3 regions of the Streptococcus halichoeri genome follow, and region 2 is predicted to be linked to each of the others. Evidence: predicted binding sites of a transcription regulator. Region 2 holds the regulator's gene; each other region holds the start of a gene.
The links. The regulator CtsR, encoded in region 2, represses protease genes until heat stress. The targets are predictions, from matches to a motif close to TTGGTCAAAAAAGGTCAAANA.
Positions count from the first base shown of each region.

Region 1: K5J94_RS04660 (ATP-dependent Clp protease proteolytic subunit) is a predicted target of CtsR. The motif match lies at 1,741-1,761, and genes of this name have one in related genera.
Region 3: K5J94_RS08585 (ATP-dependent Clp protease ATP-binding subunit) is a predicted target of CtsR. The motif match lies at 3,276-3,296, and genes of this name have one in related genera.

Region 1 is NZ_CP081502.1:969,795-974,760, forward strand. It holds gene K5J94_RS04650 (putative polysaccharide biosynthesis protein) at 1-779, shown strand, start outside; gene upp (uracil phosphoribosyltransferase) at 1,019-1,648, shown strand; gene K5J94_RS04660 (ATP-dependent Clp protease proteolytic subunit) at 1,840-2,430, shown strand; partial or broken gene K5J94_RS04665 (YlbF family regulator) at 2,677-2,976, shown strand; gene K5J94_RS04670 (YlbG family protein) at 3,008-3,286, shown strand; gene tmk (dTMP kinase) at 3,665-4,318, shown strand; gene K5J94_RS04680 (DNA polymerase III subunit delta') at 4,318-4,966, shown strand, end outside.
Region 2 is NZ_CP081502.1:473,659-478,624, forward strand. It holds gene K5J94_RS02460 (LPXTG cell wall anchor domain-containing protein) at 1-1,666, opposite strand, end outside; gene K5J94_RS02465 (CtsR family transcriptional regulator) at 2,016-2,477, shown strand; gene K5J94_RS02470 (ATP-dependent Clp protease ATP-binding subunit) at 2,477-4,918, shown strand.
Region 3 is NZ_CP081502.1:1,832,797-1,837,762, reverse strand. It holds gene K5J94_RS08595 (DUF1827 family protein) at 39-353, opposite strand; gene K5J94_RS08590 (NUDIX hydrolase) at 409-855, opposite strand; gene K5J94_RS08585 (ATP-dependent Clp protease ATP-binding subunit) at 978-3,239, opposite strand; gene K5J94_RS08580 (YkuJ family protein) at 3,530-3,760, shown strand; gene K5J94_RS08575 (bifunctional methylenetetrahydrofolate dehydrogenase/methenyltetrahydrofolate cyclohydrolase) at 3,956-4,813, shown strand.

The DNA.
Region 1 (4,966 bases), 500 kb from region 2:
AATTACTGGTTCTGTTTGGCTACTTTAATGCTAATCCATCGAAGATTACGATGATTTTGATTGCGGTCGCAGCTTCCATTGGGGGAGTGGGCATCGCCCTTTTAACCGAGAACTATGTCAAAAAAGACATGCATGCTGCGGCCAGATTGATTATTAATAATATCACCATGCTGCTGGCTTTTATCTTGCCGGCTTTGACTGGCGCCATTATTTTGGCTCGTCCGCTCTATACGATTTTTTATGGTCCTAGCAGTAATCAGGCGATTCATTTGTTTATAGCGGCTCTTGTCCAAACGATTTTTCTAGCGCTTTACTCGCTCTTATCGCCGATGCTTCAGGCCTTATTTGAAAATCGCAAAGCTTTACTTTATTTTATGTATGGGATTATGGTTAAACTGCTTTTACAAATCCCTGCGATTTATGTCTTCCATGCTTATGGCCCAATCCTTGCAACCTGTGTGGCTCTTTTTGTGCCTATTTATCTGATGTATCATCGCCTGCACAAAGTAACCCATTTCAATCGCCAAAGATTGCGCCGGCAAGTTTTGCTTGTTAGCCTTATTACCCTCATCATGGGGCTAGTGGTGCTGCTTGCCAGCTGGCTCTTAGGCATGGTGCTCATTCCAATCGATCGTTTGACTAGTCTGCTTTACTTAACGATTGTCGGTGCGATTGGTTTTGGTGTTTATGGCTATCTCGCCCTTGCTACGCATCTGCTTGATCGTTTTATTGGTGAAAGCAAAGCTAAAAAATTGCGCCAAAAGCTTCACCTTGCTTAGTAGCCAGCAAAAGGCAGGCAAATCATATATTAGTTACTCTGACTTGTTTAGCCGCCCCTTTTCAGGCAGGATGTGCCCTATTTTATTCATCAATGACCACAGAAAGCTTGGGTTTTCGCCCGGGCTTTTTTACTTACCCGACTTAAAAAATAAGCTTGAAAAGTCTTAAAGAATCAAGCAAAATCAAATTTTTTTTGCTATAATGTTAAAAGTGAAAAAAGAAGAAGGAAGTAATCAAAATGGGAAAATGTCAAGTGATTTCACACCCGCTCATTCAACACAAGTTATCAATCTTACGTCGTCAAGATACCTCAACCAAAGATTTTCGTGAATTAGTAAACGAAATTGCCATGCTGATGGGCTATGAAGTGTCGCGTGATCTCCCATTAGAAGATGTTGCGATTGAAACACCGGTGGCGACCACCGTGCAAAAACAACTTTCAGGGAAAAAGCTAGCCATTGTTCCTATCCTTCGAGCAGGGATTGGTATGGTTGATGGTTTTTTGAGTTTGGTGCCGGCTGCCAAAGTTGGTCATATTGGTATGTATCGCGATGAAGAAACATTGCAACCAGTTGAATATTTGGTAAAACTTCCTGAAGATATTGACCAACGGCAGATTTTTATCGTTGATCCCATGCTAGCAACTGGTGGCTCTGCTATTTTAGCGGTTGATTCGTTGAAAAAACGCGGTGCTACTAATATTAAATTTGTCTGTCTGGTTGCAGCCCCAGAAGGCGTTGCTAAGTTAAATGCTGCTCATCCTGATGTGGACATCTATACAGCAGCCCTTGATGAAAAACTAAATGAAAATGGCTATATTGTGCCTGGTCTTGGTGATGCGGGTGACCGTCTCTTTGGGACAAAATAACGTGCTAAGCCCTTTTTTAAGTAGGCACTGAGTTAAAGCACCAAAGGAACAAACCTTGATATGGGCGAAAAGTTAGCCTTTGGCAAAGCAAATATTTGACCTTTGTTGACCATTAGCTTATAATAGTATCAATCATTAATATCATGGTTGATGAACCCTGTTTGTCAATCATAAATAGAATGGAGATTTCTATGATTCCTGTTGTTATTGAACAAACAAGTCGTGGCGAACGCTCTTACGACATTTATTCGCGTTTATTAAAAGACCGTATCATTATGTTGACTGGTCCGGTCGAAGACAATCTTGCTAACAGTATTATCGCGCAGCTATTATTCTTGGATGCACAAGATAATACCAAAGATATTTACCTTTACGTCAATACGCCTGGTGGCTCTGTCTCGGCTGGTTTAGCGATTGTTGATACGATGAATTTCATCAAATCAGACGTGCAAACGATTGTTATGGGGATGGCTGCCTCAATGGGGACAGTCATTGCCTCATCTGGTACAAAAGGCAAACGCTTCATGTTGCCTAATGCGGAGTACATGATTCACCAGCCAATGGGTGGCACCGGTGGCGGTACGCAACAATCAGACATGGCCATTGCTGCTGAGCATCTCTTGAAAACGCGTCATCGTTTGGAAAAAATCTTGGCCCAAAATTCTGGCAAGACCATCAAACAAATTCACAAAGATGCTGAGCGTGATAATTGGATGACGGCAGAAGAAACGCTGGCTTATGGCTTTATTGATGAAATTATGGAAAATAACGAGCTAGTCTAAGGTTCACACTAGGGTGTAGCATTAGGTGACGCTCTCAAACATAAACACTTAAGTCCTGGCTTAAGTGTTTTTTGCGTACTCCTAGCTGAGCGACTCTGCTAAAAATATGATATAATCAAAAGTATGTTAGCCGTTAATGATCATTTATTTGCCTTAGAAGCTGCCGCCTTAGACTTGGTGCAAGCCCTGAAAAACACTCCTCAATATGGGCACTATCAGCTAGCAAGTAAGTAAGTACACAAAGATACAGAGCTTGGGCGCCGTATTCAGGCTTTTCAGCAATTAGTGGACACCTACGAGGAAGCTGCCAGACATAGCAAGGATGTTAGCCATTTGTCAGCACTTCGGCAGCAAGTTCTAGCCTGCAAAAAGCAATTAGATTTGCACCCGGCCATGGTTCAACTACGTTATGCGGAGGTTGATTTTCAAAAATTGCTGGCGCAGGTGACCCAAAGCCTGGCTGAGGCTGTATCGCCCACTATTTTTGTGGATACCGGTCTGCCCCTGGCAGCCAAAAAAGTACCCCCATCCTCAAGGGATTTATAAGAATATAAAAGAAAAGGATCAAAGATAAACCATGTATCAAAAACAAGAGAGACAAGGTCTAGTTGTGTATCTCTATTATAATCGCGATGCGCGCAAAGTGATGAAGTATGGTGATCTCCATTACCACTCTAAACGCTCTCGTTATCTGTATTTATATGTGAATCAGTCAGAAGTTGCTCAGAAAATAGAAGAGTTAAGTAAATTACGCTTTGTCAAAAAGGTGAAACCCTCAGAGCTTGCTGCTATTGATACTCATTTTGTTGGTAACCTGCATCGACAAGAAGACGAATCAGGCGCAACTGCTTACTAGCTGGCTAATGACCTTACAGGCTGAAAAAGGGTTTTGCTTAAATGGTTGATGATTAATGAGCACAGCTAGGTTAGATGGTGGGACCTTTTTTGTAACTTTGCTAGCTAAGCAGGTGGTCTTAGATTGAGCTGGAAACGACAGGCTTTGCTGTGACCACAGAACCACCTTAAGACAAAAGCTGTAAACCACGTCAATCCCTTTTGCTAGGGCTTGCTATCAAAGGCAGCCTAAGCCCTTTTATGTTGCCTCTTTGGGCTTTATGCATATAGGCATGTGGCTGAGTAATGCAGTGATTGCAACAGTTAACACGCTCAGATTGACCGTGTTTTTTTGTGTGATTTTTGGTAAAATAGAACTATTAAGGATATAAAGGTGACCATGAAAAAAGGACTACTGATTACGGTTGAAGGGCCAGATGGTGCTGGTAAAACCAGTGTTTTACAAGAAATTCTACCACTATTAAACACTCTGCTTGCTGGGCAGCTTGTGACCAGCCGAGAACCAGGTGGTGTTGTTATAGCAGAGGCGATTCGTGAAGTGATTTTAGATCTTAACCATTCAGCAATGGATGCTAAGACAGAGCTTCTCCTTTATATTGCTGCACGCAGGCAACATATGGTTGAAAAAGTCAAACCAGCTCTTGAGCAAGGGCAATGTGTGATTATGGACCGGTTTATTGACAGTTCAGTAGCTTATCAAGGGTATGGGCGTGGGCTGGACATTGAGGCCATTCAGTGGCTCAATCATTATGCTACTGATGGGCGTTTGCCTGATTTAACACTTTATTTTGATGTGCCTTCTGATATTGGTTTGAGCCGGATTTCACAAAATGGACAGCGCGAAGTCAATCGCCTTGATTTAGAACAACTAGAGTTGCATCAGCGGGTGCGAGCAGGTTATCGGGCCTTGGCTAAGGCTTATCCCGAGCGGATTGTAACGATTGATGCTTCGCAGGATTTTGAATCAGTTGTTGCAGATACTGTGCAAGTGTTAAGACCATTTTTGGCCAAACATCAAGGAGAGGAAAGTTAGTGGCAATTCAAGAGTTAGCACCAGAAATATTTCAGCAATTTCAGCAGATTATTGGGCACAATCGCTTGAGTCATGCTTATCTCTTTGCAGGAGACTATGCTAATTATGATATGGCTATCTATTTGGCACAAGCGCTCTTTTGTGAGCAACCCAAGGACCATTTGCCTTGTGGTCATTGTCGCACCTGTCATTTAATTGCCCAAGAAGACTATGCGGATGTGACCCTTTTGGAACCAGCTGGCCAGGTGATTAAGACAGAGACAGTACGCGAAATGTTGCGCCAATTTTCATCAACGGGCTATGAAAGTAATCGTCAGGTCTTTATTGTAAAAGACTGTGAAAAAATGCATACAAATGCTGCTAACAGTCTCCTAAAATATATCGAGGAACCACAAAGCGACTCTTACATTTTTTTACTGACTAATGATGAAAACCAAGTCTTGCCGACCATCAAAAGCAGAACGCAGGTCTTTCGATTTCCCAAGAATCAAGACTACTTGGTGCAACAAGCACAGCAGCAGGGCCTTTTAAAAAGCCAAGCCCAGCTCTTAGCCCAGTTGGCTAAAAATCCCGCTCATCTCGAGGTGCTAATGGCAGATAACAAGCTTTTAGACTTAATCAATGGGTGTCAACGTTTTGTGGACTTGT
Region 2 (4,966 bases):
CAGTGAAGAATGGGTTGACACTATCACCCGTTTGTGGCAAGTGCGCAGCAGTGTTTTGGGCTGCCATGTGTGGCGCCGCAGGCGTTGCTGCGTGGCTAGCTTTGCCATGGTTAGCTTTAGGTGCCGCTGGTTTGCCTTTGCCTGGTTTTTCTGGAGTGTGTGGTTTGCTTGGCTTCACTTCCGGAATAGCAGGGGTCGGAGCTGGCTTGATTTCCGGTTGCTCCGGTGTACTTGGCTTACCAGCTTCCGGTGCGTGTGGAGCTTGAGGTTTGGTTTCCGGAACTTTAGGCAGCTCTGGTGCTGGTTTAGGCGCAGGCGTTACCTCTGGCATTTGAGGTACATCTGGCTGACTTGGAACTTCCGGTTTGCTTTCTGGATCCATAGGTTCAGCTGGTTGGTCCTCATCCTTAGCCTCAGGAATCTTAGGCATTTCCGGAACTTTTTCTTGCTCGTGCTGTTTAAGTGCATCAAGTTTACCTTCTAGTGACTTGATTGAAGCGTCTTTCTCAGCAATCTTAGCTTGAATATCAGCTAATTGTTCTTTAAGCTTAGCTTTTTCCTCTTCACTGAGCTCAGTTTGGCTGCTAAGCTGAGCTTGAATGCTGTCTTTTTCTTGACTTAGCTTAACTTTTTCAGCGGTCAATTCAGCAACCTTAGCATCTGCAGCTTCTTTTTCAGCAGTAAGCTTATCAAGACTTGCTTGACTTTCTTCTACCTTAGCTTGCAGGCTAGAAATTTGCGCTTTCTTAGCATCTAACTCTGATTGAAGCTTCGCTTTTTCCGCAGTGTTTTGAGAGTTAGTAGCAGCGAATTTTTGTTGAAGATTGGATAGCGCTGTTTTTTCCTGGTCAAGTTGGTTTTGTAAAGTAGCTTTTTCTTTAGAAGCGTTTTCAGTTTCTTCTGTTAGACGCTTAACGCGAGTTTTAGTCTCACTTAGCTCTTCTGAGGTTTGTTTGGCTTTCGTTTCCAAGGCTTTCATTTGCTCTGTTAGCTCAGCATTTGATTGCTTGGCTTGAACTAGTTTAGACGAAATCTCGTCACTTTTAGCTTGCAGCTCTTTGTTTTGCTTTTTTGCAGAACTTAGCTGATTCTGAAGTTTATCTTGTTCTTCAGTAGCCTTTGTAAGTGTTGTTTCCACCTCTTTGCCGCTTTTACTCAATTGTTTGGCATTATTAACAGCTTTTTCATAATATTTGGTTCGACGACCAACTTCTTGTATTATCAAATCTCGGATAGATAAAAACTGCTTATCATTATTAAGAGGCTGCAAATCGCGCAAACCAAGTCCGGTTTGATTTGCATAATAAGGACTAATCTTTGAATCATAGTTTTGAGGAGCTTCTAAAAAGTCCAGTTTACTCAAAAAGTTTTCGCTAGGTGCCTTAAGATCAAAAAGATCTTCATATAGTTCTAACAGATAGTCAGTGTGAATACCTTTTAAACTATCTATGATATGCTGGGTGCGTTCTTTTGTATTTTCTTCTATTGCAATTTTAGAAAATACATATTCATCTATATTAAATGACTGATTACTGATAGACTTATCCAAGTTAAATTTGGAATTTTCTTCCGCCCGTACTGTCCCCTGTCCACTCAACAATCCTGCACTGACGACAAGGCTTGCTAACACCGCCTTTTTTGTCCAATTCCTATGGTGCTTTGCCATGTTTTTTCTAATCTCCTTTTCATTTATAGCACCCATCAGTATATATATATATATATATATACTCAAGGTCACGGAATTGCTGCATTTCAAAAAATGTGAACAAGTCTGTAAAGGGGGCTTGAAGCCTTATTTTTCCGGCTTTTTTTGCTGCGATGCCTCCCCGGTAGTAGCGGCTTATCTGGAGCCTTTGGGGCTAGGGTGATGGGTACTAATAACTATTTTTTTCGGGGAGGGTGAGTGTGAGATGATTAATAGTTGCGTTTACGGGAGAGCTTTTGATATAATGAAAGTCAGTTTTAGTCAAATTGACGAACCTTGTAAATGTGAGACAAAAAGGAGGGAGAGCAGGATGCCTAGCAAAAATACTTCAGATAGCATTGAGGAATACATCAAGGAATTGTTGGCGCAGTCTGGGATTGCAGAGATTAAGCGCTCGATGCTGGCAGACTCTTTTCAGGTTGTTCCTAGTCAGATTAACTATGTGATTAAAACGCGTTTTACTGAGAGTCGAGGCTATGAGGTCGAAAGTAAGCGTGGCGGGGGTGGCTATATCCGGATTGCTAAGGTGCATTTTTCGGATAAGCACCATTTAATAGGAAGTCTTCGTGGCTCGTTGAAGGAAACCATGAGTGAGGCGCTGTTTACTGATTCGGTGCAGCTGCTCTATAATGAAAATCTGATCACTGAGCGTGAAGGCAATTTGATTTTAGCGATGGCAACGAATGAAGTGCTTGGGGGAGATGCTCCAACGATTCGGGCCCGGATGTTTTATCGCCTTTTGCAGCGGATTGATAGAAAGGGGTCCCTCTAATGGTTGACTACTCTAAAAAGATGCGAGACATCTTTCAACAAGCGCAGTACCAAGCTGCGCGTTACGACAGCCAATTCTTAGAGACTTGGCACATTCTTTTAGCAATGGTCAAGGTAGAAAATTCTTTGGCTGGCCTGGTGTTTAGTGAATTTGAGCATAGTATTCCGATGGAAGAATACGAAGCGGCAGCGATTTTAGCTATGGGTAAAAGCCCTAAGGAAGAGGTAACTAAGGTGCCGTTGCGTCTGCAATCACGGGGATTGGAGGCGATTTTAGCTTTTGCGGCAACGATTCAAGAGGTGACCGGAGCTAAGGATGTGGGGTCAGAGCATGTGCTTTTTGCGATGCTTTTGAATCCTGATGTTTTGGCGTGCCGTGTGCTAGAATTGGCGGGCTTTAAGCTCAAGGACGACGGCAAGGGTGCTTTTCGTTTGGCGGATTTGCGTCGGGCGCTTGAGATGCATGCGGGTTATTCAAAGGCGACTATTAAGGCCATCCATGATCTGCGTAAGCCCAAAAAAGCCAAGGCTGGTGGTTTTTCAGAGATGATGAAACCACAAGCGACAGGGGACTTGTCTGATTTTACGCGCGATTTGACAGAGCTTGCGCGTCAGGGCAAGCTTGAGCCGGTGATTGGGCGTGAGGCAGAGGTGTCACGGATGGTGCAGATTCTCAGCCGCAAGACCAAGAATAATCCGGTCTTGGTTGGTGATGCTGGTGTCGGGAAAACGGCGCTTGCTTATGGCTTAGCCCAGCGGATTGTGGCTGGGACAACGACTTATGAGCTGCGTGAGATGCGGGTGTTGGAGCTAGACATGATGAGTGTGGTTGCTGGCACGCGCTTTAGGGGCGATTTTGAAGAACGGATGAATCAAATCATTGCTGATATTGAAGCTGACGGCAAGATTATTTTATTTGTGGATGAGTTGCACACTATTATGGGGTCAGGTAGTGGGATTGATAGCACTTTAGATGCGGCGAATATTTTGAAACCTGCCCTTTCCCGGGGCACGCTTCATATGGTTGGTGCCACGACCCAAGAAGAATATCAAAAGCATATTGAAAAAGATGCTGCGCTTTCTCGCCGCTTTGCCAAGATTTTGATTGACGAACCAAGTGAGGCTGATGCGACTGAGATTCTTATGGGGTTGAAGTCGACTTATGAAACGTTTCATCATGTGACGATTGCACGCGAAACAGTGGAGACAGCAGTCAAGATGGCGCATCGCTATTTAACAAGCAAGCATCTCCCTGATTCTGCGATTGACCTACTGGATGAGGCGAGCGCAACTGTCCAAGGTTTGGTGCAAAAGGAAGTGCCTAAGGATCTGACACCGGCCGATCAGGCGCTGATTGCTGGTGATATGAAACGCGTCTCTAAGCTGCTTAAGCAAACACAGGATGAGAGCGAGCCTAAGGCAGTTGCAGTGACACCAGACCACATTTTGACCACCTTGAGCAAGCTATCTGGCATTCCAGTTGAAAAACTAAGCCGGGCAGACAGTCAGAAATATTTGCGCCTCGAAAAAGAACTACACCAGCGGGTGATTGGCCAAGAGCAGGCTGTTTCTGTCATTGCTCGCGCTATCCGGCGTAATCAATCTGGCATTCGCACAGGCAAGCGGCCGATTGGTTCTTTCATGTTCTTAGGCCCAACAGGTGTTGGTAAAACAGAACTCGCCAAGGCTTTGGCAGAAGTGCTCTTTGATGACGCGTCTGCGCTGATTCGTTTTGACATGTCCGAATACATGGAGAAATTTGCGGCAAGCCGGCTAAATGGCGCACCGCCGGGCTATGTTGGCTATGATGAAGGAGGCGAGCTGACAGAAAAAGTGCGCAATAAGCCTTATGCTGTGCTCTTGTTTGACGAAGTCGAAAAAGCCCACCCAGACATCTTTAATGTCTTGCTGCAAGTGCTTGATGACGGTATGCTGACAGATAGCCGGGGTCGTAAGGTTGATTTTTCAAATACCATTATTATCATGACCAGTAACCTGGGCGCAACAGCCTTGCGTGATGATAAGACTGTTGGTTTTGGGGCCAAGGCTGTCAGCCAGGACCACAAGGCTATGGAAAGCCGAATTATGGAAGAGCTAAAACGCACCTACCGCCCAGAATTCATCAACCGGATTGATGAGAAGGTGGTCTTCCACAGCTTGAGTCAGGCCAACATTAAAGATATTGTGAAAATTATGGTCAAGCCACTGGTAGCTGTCTTGGCAGAAAAAGGCGTGACGCTGAAATTACAGCCGTCAGTGCTCAACCATCTGGCAACTATTGGCTATGATGCAGAGAATGGGGCAAGGCCTCTGCGCCGCGCTATCCAAACAACCATCGAAGACCCGCTGTCAGAATTGATCCTAGCTGGCAAGCTGTCAGCCGGGCAAACACTGAAAGTTGGCTTGAAGCAGCAAGAGGTGACCTTCGATAGTGTTTCTTAAAAAAGTATCTGAACAGATTGTGTGACTCCTAACGTTAGACGACACAAG
Region 3 (4,966 bases), 670 kb from region 2:
AAGGGATGTTTGCATTTTTGAAAGAAGTCCGAGTTTTTTTAGCCTTGGGCCTTGGCCTTAATAGGAAAAGACATTTCAATTAAATTATTGGTATGAATGGTTTTGATGTGTTCATTCTGCACGATATGGGGATTTATCTTTCGTTTTAGGAAAAATTCGCGAATGACTGCTAATTCTTCGTCCTTGATAGCCCGGTATTTATTAGAAATTAAAATCTCATAATGCTTTGGCGCCTGCGTGAAAACCACATCTGTATTTCCAGCCGAATAGACTTCGACCAGCCGTGCATCAGTGTTTTGTAATTGACTCATGACGAGCTCAGGATGACTACTAGTTGTGTTAATTAGTCTCATAATTTCCTCCTTTTGCTCTGCTAGCTTCACAGGGCAAATCCTATAAACAATCGTTTTAATGATGGCGGGCTTGCCATGCTTTTACGCCCCATTGATGACTTCCGCGCTTGAGAAGTTTGATAGCTTCTGGAATAGGAAACCAAGCTAGCTGGTTAAAATCCTCTAGAGGTTCAGCTAAGTCGATATAGTCGGTGACTTCATAAAGATAGGCAGGATTGTGGAAATAGGTATCTCGGTGACGGGAATAGAAGTATTCATCAGCTTGGCCATAGTAATAACCAAGCGTGGCCGAAAAGCCGAGTTCTTCTTTCAATTCTCGCTCAAGTGCCTGCGTATGGGTCTCTGGGCCTTCAATTTCACCGCCTGGTAAAAACCATGCGCCATTGGGGGCTTGAACGAGAATGATCTGATCTTTATTTTGATTTGGAATAATGGCATAGACTCCTAAGCGTTTCTGATAGTCTACATTATCTTTTTTTTCTCCGAAAACTGGAATTGCCATAAGCTTTCTCCTTTGCCCTTATTATACTAAAAAATAGGGAAATAATCTTTGATTTTGCTAAAAATTTAGCGCTGGATGAAAAAACCTTCATTTTCAAAATTAGAAAATGAAGGTTTTGGGCTTTAATGGCTGGGCTGAGCAGCTTCTTCGCTTTGATTGGCTTTGATTGCAATGTGTCCATTACTTGTCATCATGGCACGTAAGTTTTTCTCAGTTGGGTGTTCAAGGTAATAATCGGTAATAGCATCTTCAATATGCTCTTGGATGGTGCGACGTAAGGGCCGTGCCCCCATTTTTGGATCATAACCAAGCTCTACCAATTTTTCTTTAACTTTGGTAGTGACATCAAGGTGGAGACCGTTGCGTCCAAGCCGATCATTGACATTGACTAGCATTAGATCAACAATTTTAAGAAGGTCTGGTTTAGAGAGTGCAGCGAATTCAACAATGGCATCAAAACGGTTCATAAATTCAGGGCTAAAGAAGTTACCTAGTTGTCCCAGTACCGAATTGGTCCGACCTTCGCGCGCAGCACCAAAACCAACCGACGCTTCAGCATTGCCTGTTCCAGCATTTGAGGTCATGATAATAATGGTATCTTTAAAGCTAACTGTGCGCCCTTGACCATCAGTGAGGCGACCATCATCAAGTACTTGAAGAAACATATGCATCACATCTGGATGGGCCTTTTCGACTTCGTCAAGAAGAATGAGCGAGTAGGGATTACGACGAACTTTTTCAGTTAGTTGACCAGCCTCATCATAACCAACATAGCCTGGAGGTGCTCCGACCAATTTGGATACGGCATGTTTTTCCATGTATTCAGACATATCAAAACGAATCATATTTTCGTCAGAGCCAAATAATTCAATAGCTAATTGCTTAGAAAGCTCGGTCTTTCCTACACCGGTTGGTCCTACAAACAAGAAGGAGCCGATTGGTCGATTGAGGCTGCCTAAGCCGACCCGGTTACGCCGAATGGCCTTGGCGATTTTTTCCACGGCTGCATCTTGGCCAATGACATGGCTCTTAAGATCATCAGCCAAGTGAATCAATTGTGACTGTTCTTTTGCTTTTAAGTCGCCAACTGGGATATTCGTTTTTTCCTCTACGATTGCTTCAATGGTTTTTTCAGTAATCAAAGGAATATCTTGGTCTGTGACCTCTTGTTTTTGCATTTCTTTTAGTTTGAGGATTTGGTCACGGAAATAAGCTGCGCGTTCAAAGTCTTCTTGACGGGTAGCTAGCGCTTTTTGATTTTCAGCGTCTACTAGCTTTTGATCAATTTCTTTTGGATCAACGAAATTAAGTGTTAGATTCATTTTTGAGCCTGCTTCATCCAGCAGGTCAATGGCCTTGTCTGGTAAGAATCGGTCTTGGATATAGCGATTCGAGAGATGAGCCGCAGCTAAAATAGCATCATCGCTATATTGAACATGGTGGTATTCTTCGTATTTCTTTTGAATACCCTTTAAGATAGTAATGGTTTCATCAACAGAAGGTTCATTGACTTTAACAGGTTGCATCCGCCGCTCTAGGGCAGCGTCTTTTTCAATAATCCGATATTCGTTGAGAGTGGTAGCGCCCACTAATTGGAGTTCACCACGTGCCAGAGCTGGTTTTAAGATATTACCAGCATCCATGTTACCATCGCCTGCATTGCCAGCGCCGACAATTTCATGGATTTCATCAATAAATAAGATGACGTCTTTGCGGTTACGAATTTCTTCCATGAGCTTTTGCATGCGCTCTTCAAATTGACCGCGGATACCAGTACCTTGGACCAAGCTGACCACATCTAAACGAATGACATGTTTTCCTTGCAGTTTATGCGGAACATCGCCATCAATAATTTTTTGAGCTAGGCCTTCTACAACAGCTGTTTTACCAACACCTGGCTCACCAATCAGGACGGGATTATTTTTTGTTCGCCGGTTCAGAATTTCAATCACGCGGCGAATCTCATCATCGCGCCCAATGACAGGGTCAATGCCGCCACGACTGGCAATATCGGTCACATCAATACCAAATTCATCTAAGAGTCCTTGAGGAGCTTGCGGATCTTGACGGCGGGTCGCTTGTCCAGACATGCGGTTATTTCGGCTGTTTGGATCATTTGAGAGATTATCTTGTTCTGAGCGTGGACTATTTGGAAGTTTACTAAACGGTTGGAAATTATTTAAATCATCCATAAAGTCTTCAAAAAGTGGTTTAATAGAGTCAGAAAGGGTACCTTGTTTTTGATTGCCCAATAAGCTATTTTGGGGATCTGTCTTCATAATTTGATAACAATTTTGACAAAGGTCAATTTGGCGTTGTTTGCCGTTCACATTAGTATATAGGTGAATAGAGGCTTCGTTTAAGTTACAATTTTGACAAAGCATAGGCTTTACCTCCAGTGAGTGATACGAGTTCAACTTTTAGTCAATAAAGGTCAAACTCTATATGTTCATTATAGCACCCTTTAAGCGGAAAGCAAGTAAAAAGTTTCCTAATTTAGCACTCTTAACTTTTGAGTGCTAATAGCTTGGTCTAGCTTCTAGGGGGCAAGTCATAAGCTGATAGCTACTACAAAATCAGGCCAAGCCAGGAAATAATTCACTTTTAGTGTCTGTTTATAGGTTTTTATGTTAGAATATAGTGAACACTAAACGAAACGAATAGGAGAATGGAAATGGAATCACATCTTGTGAGAATAATCAACCGTCTAGAATTGATGGTAACAGACGATGGGAACCTCAAGCGCAATTTTGAACGTGATGGTGTTGTCGTTGCTGAAGTTTCTTTTTCAAATGACCCAGAAAATGGACCAGTTTTTACCTTACGTGACGTGGAAGCACGGGAATCATACTCATTTGATAGTATTGACTTGATTGCAATGGAAATCTACGATTTATTATATTAAGTTAAAAGACTTGCTTGGGCAAGTTTTTTGTGCTTCCAGACGTTTTTAAGCCTTAAGTTGACAGCTCCTTAAGTGATGGTTTTAGGTTGGTCGCTCCTATTTTGGTCAAATGTTAACCTTAATAATGATTCGGTGGTGAAAGCCACTCTTTTTTTGCTATAATAGGTAACAGACTAAATAAAGAGGTACAAAATGATGGTAGAATTTTTAGATGGAAAAGCATTAGCCCAAAAAATGCAGGCTGAATTAGCTAAGAAAGTAACTGAACTTAAGCGTCAACATCAGATTGTTCCGGGCTTGGTTGTTATTTTAGTAGGTGATGATGCAGCTAGCCAAATCTACGTCAGAAATAAAGAGCGTGCTGCTCACGCTGCAGGTTTTAAGAGTCAGACCGTTCATCTGTCTGAATCAATCAGCCAAGAAGAATTGATTAATGTCATTATGACCTACAATGACGATCCGAGTATCCATGGCATTTTAGTTCAGCTCCCCTTACCAGACCACATTAATGACAAAAAAATTATCCTATCTATTAACCCAAGTAAGGATGTTGATGGCTTTCATCCGATGAATACAGGTCATCTCTGGTCAGGTCGGCCCCAGATGGTGCCTTGTACACCTGCAGGAATTATGGAGTTGCTCAGTGCCTACTCTATTTCATTAGAAGGCAAGCATGCGGTAATTATCGGCAGATCCAATATTGTTGGTAAGCCCATGGCCCAACTGTTGCTAGCCAAAAATGCCACAGTTACCTTAACCCATTCACGAACGAAACATTTAAAGGCCTTTACCAAGCAAGCAGATCTGCTAATTGTAGCGATTGGTGCTGGGCACTTTGTGACAAAGGATTTTGTCAAGGCTGGCGCGATTGTTGTAGATGTTGGGATGAACCGTGATGACAATGGCAAGTTAATTGGTGATGTAGACTTTGCTTCGGTTTCTCAGGTAGCTAGCATGTTAACACCTGTCCCAGGTGGCGTTGGCCCAATGACCATTACCATGTTGTTGGAGCAAACCTATCAAGCGGCCTTGCGTAAAGCAGCTAAAAACTAAATGATGTATGAGCGCCAGCTTTTGCCTTAATGACAAAGGAAGCCTTCCCTTTCAATCTGTGAAGCCGTAGGGCTTCTTTTGTCCTTTATCCTCTCATTTGTAGGGGAAAAATGGTATACTACATATGTTAGATGCACTATTATGTATGTTAGA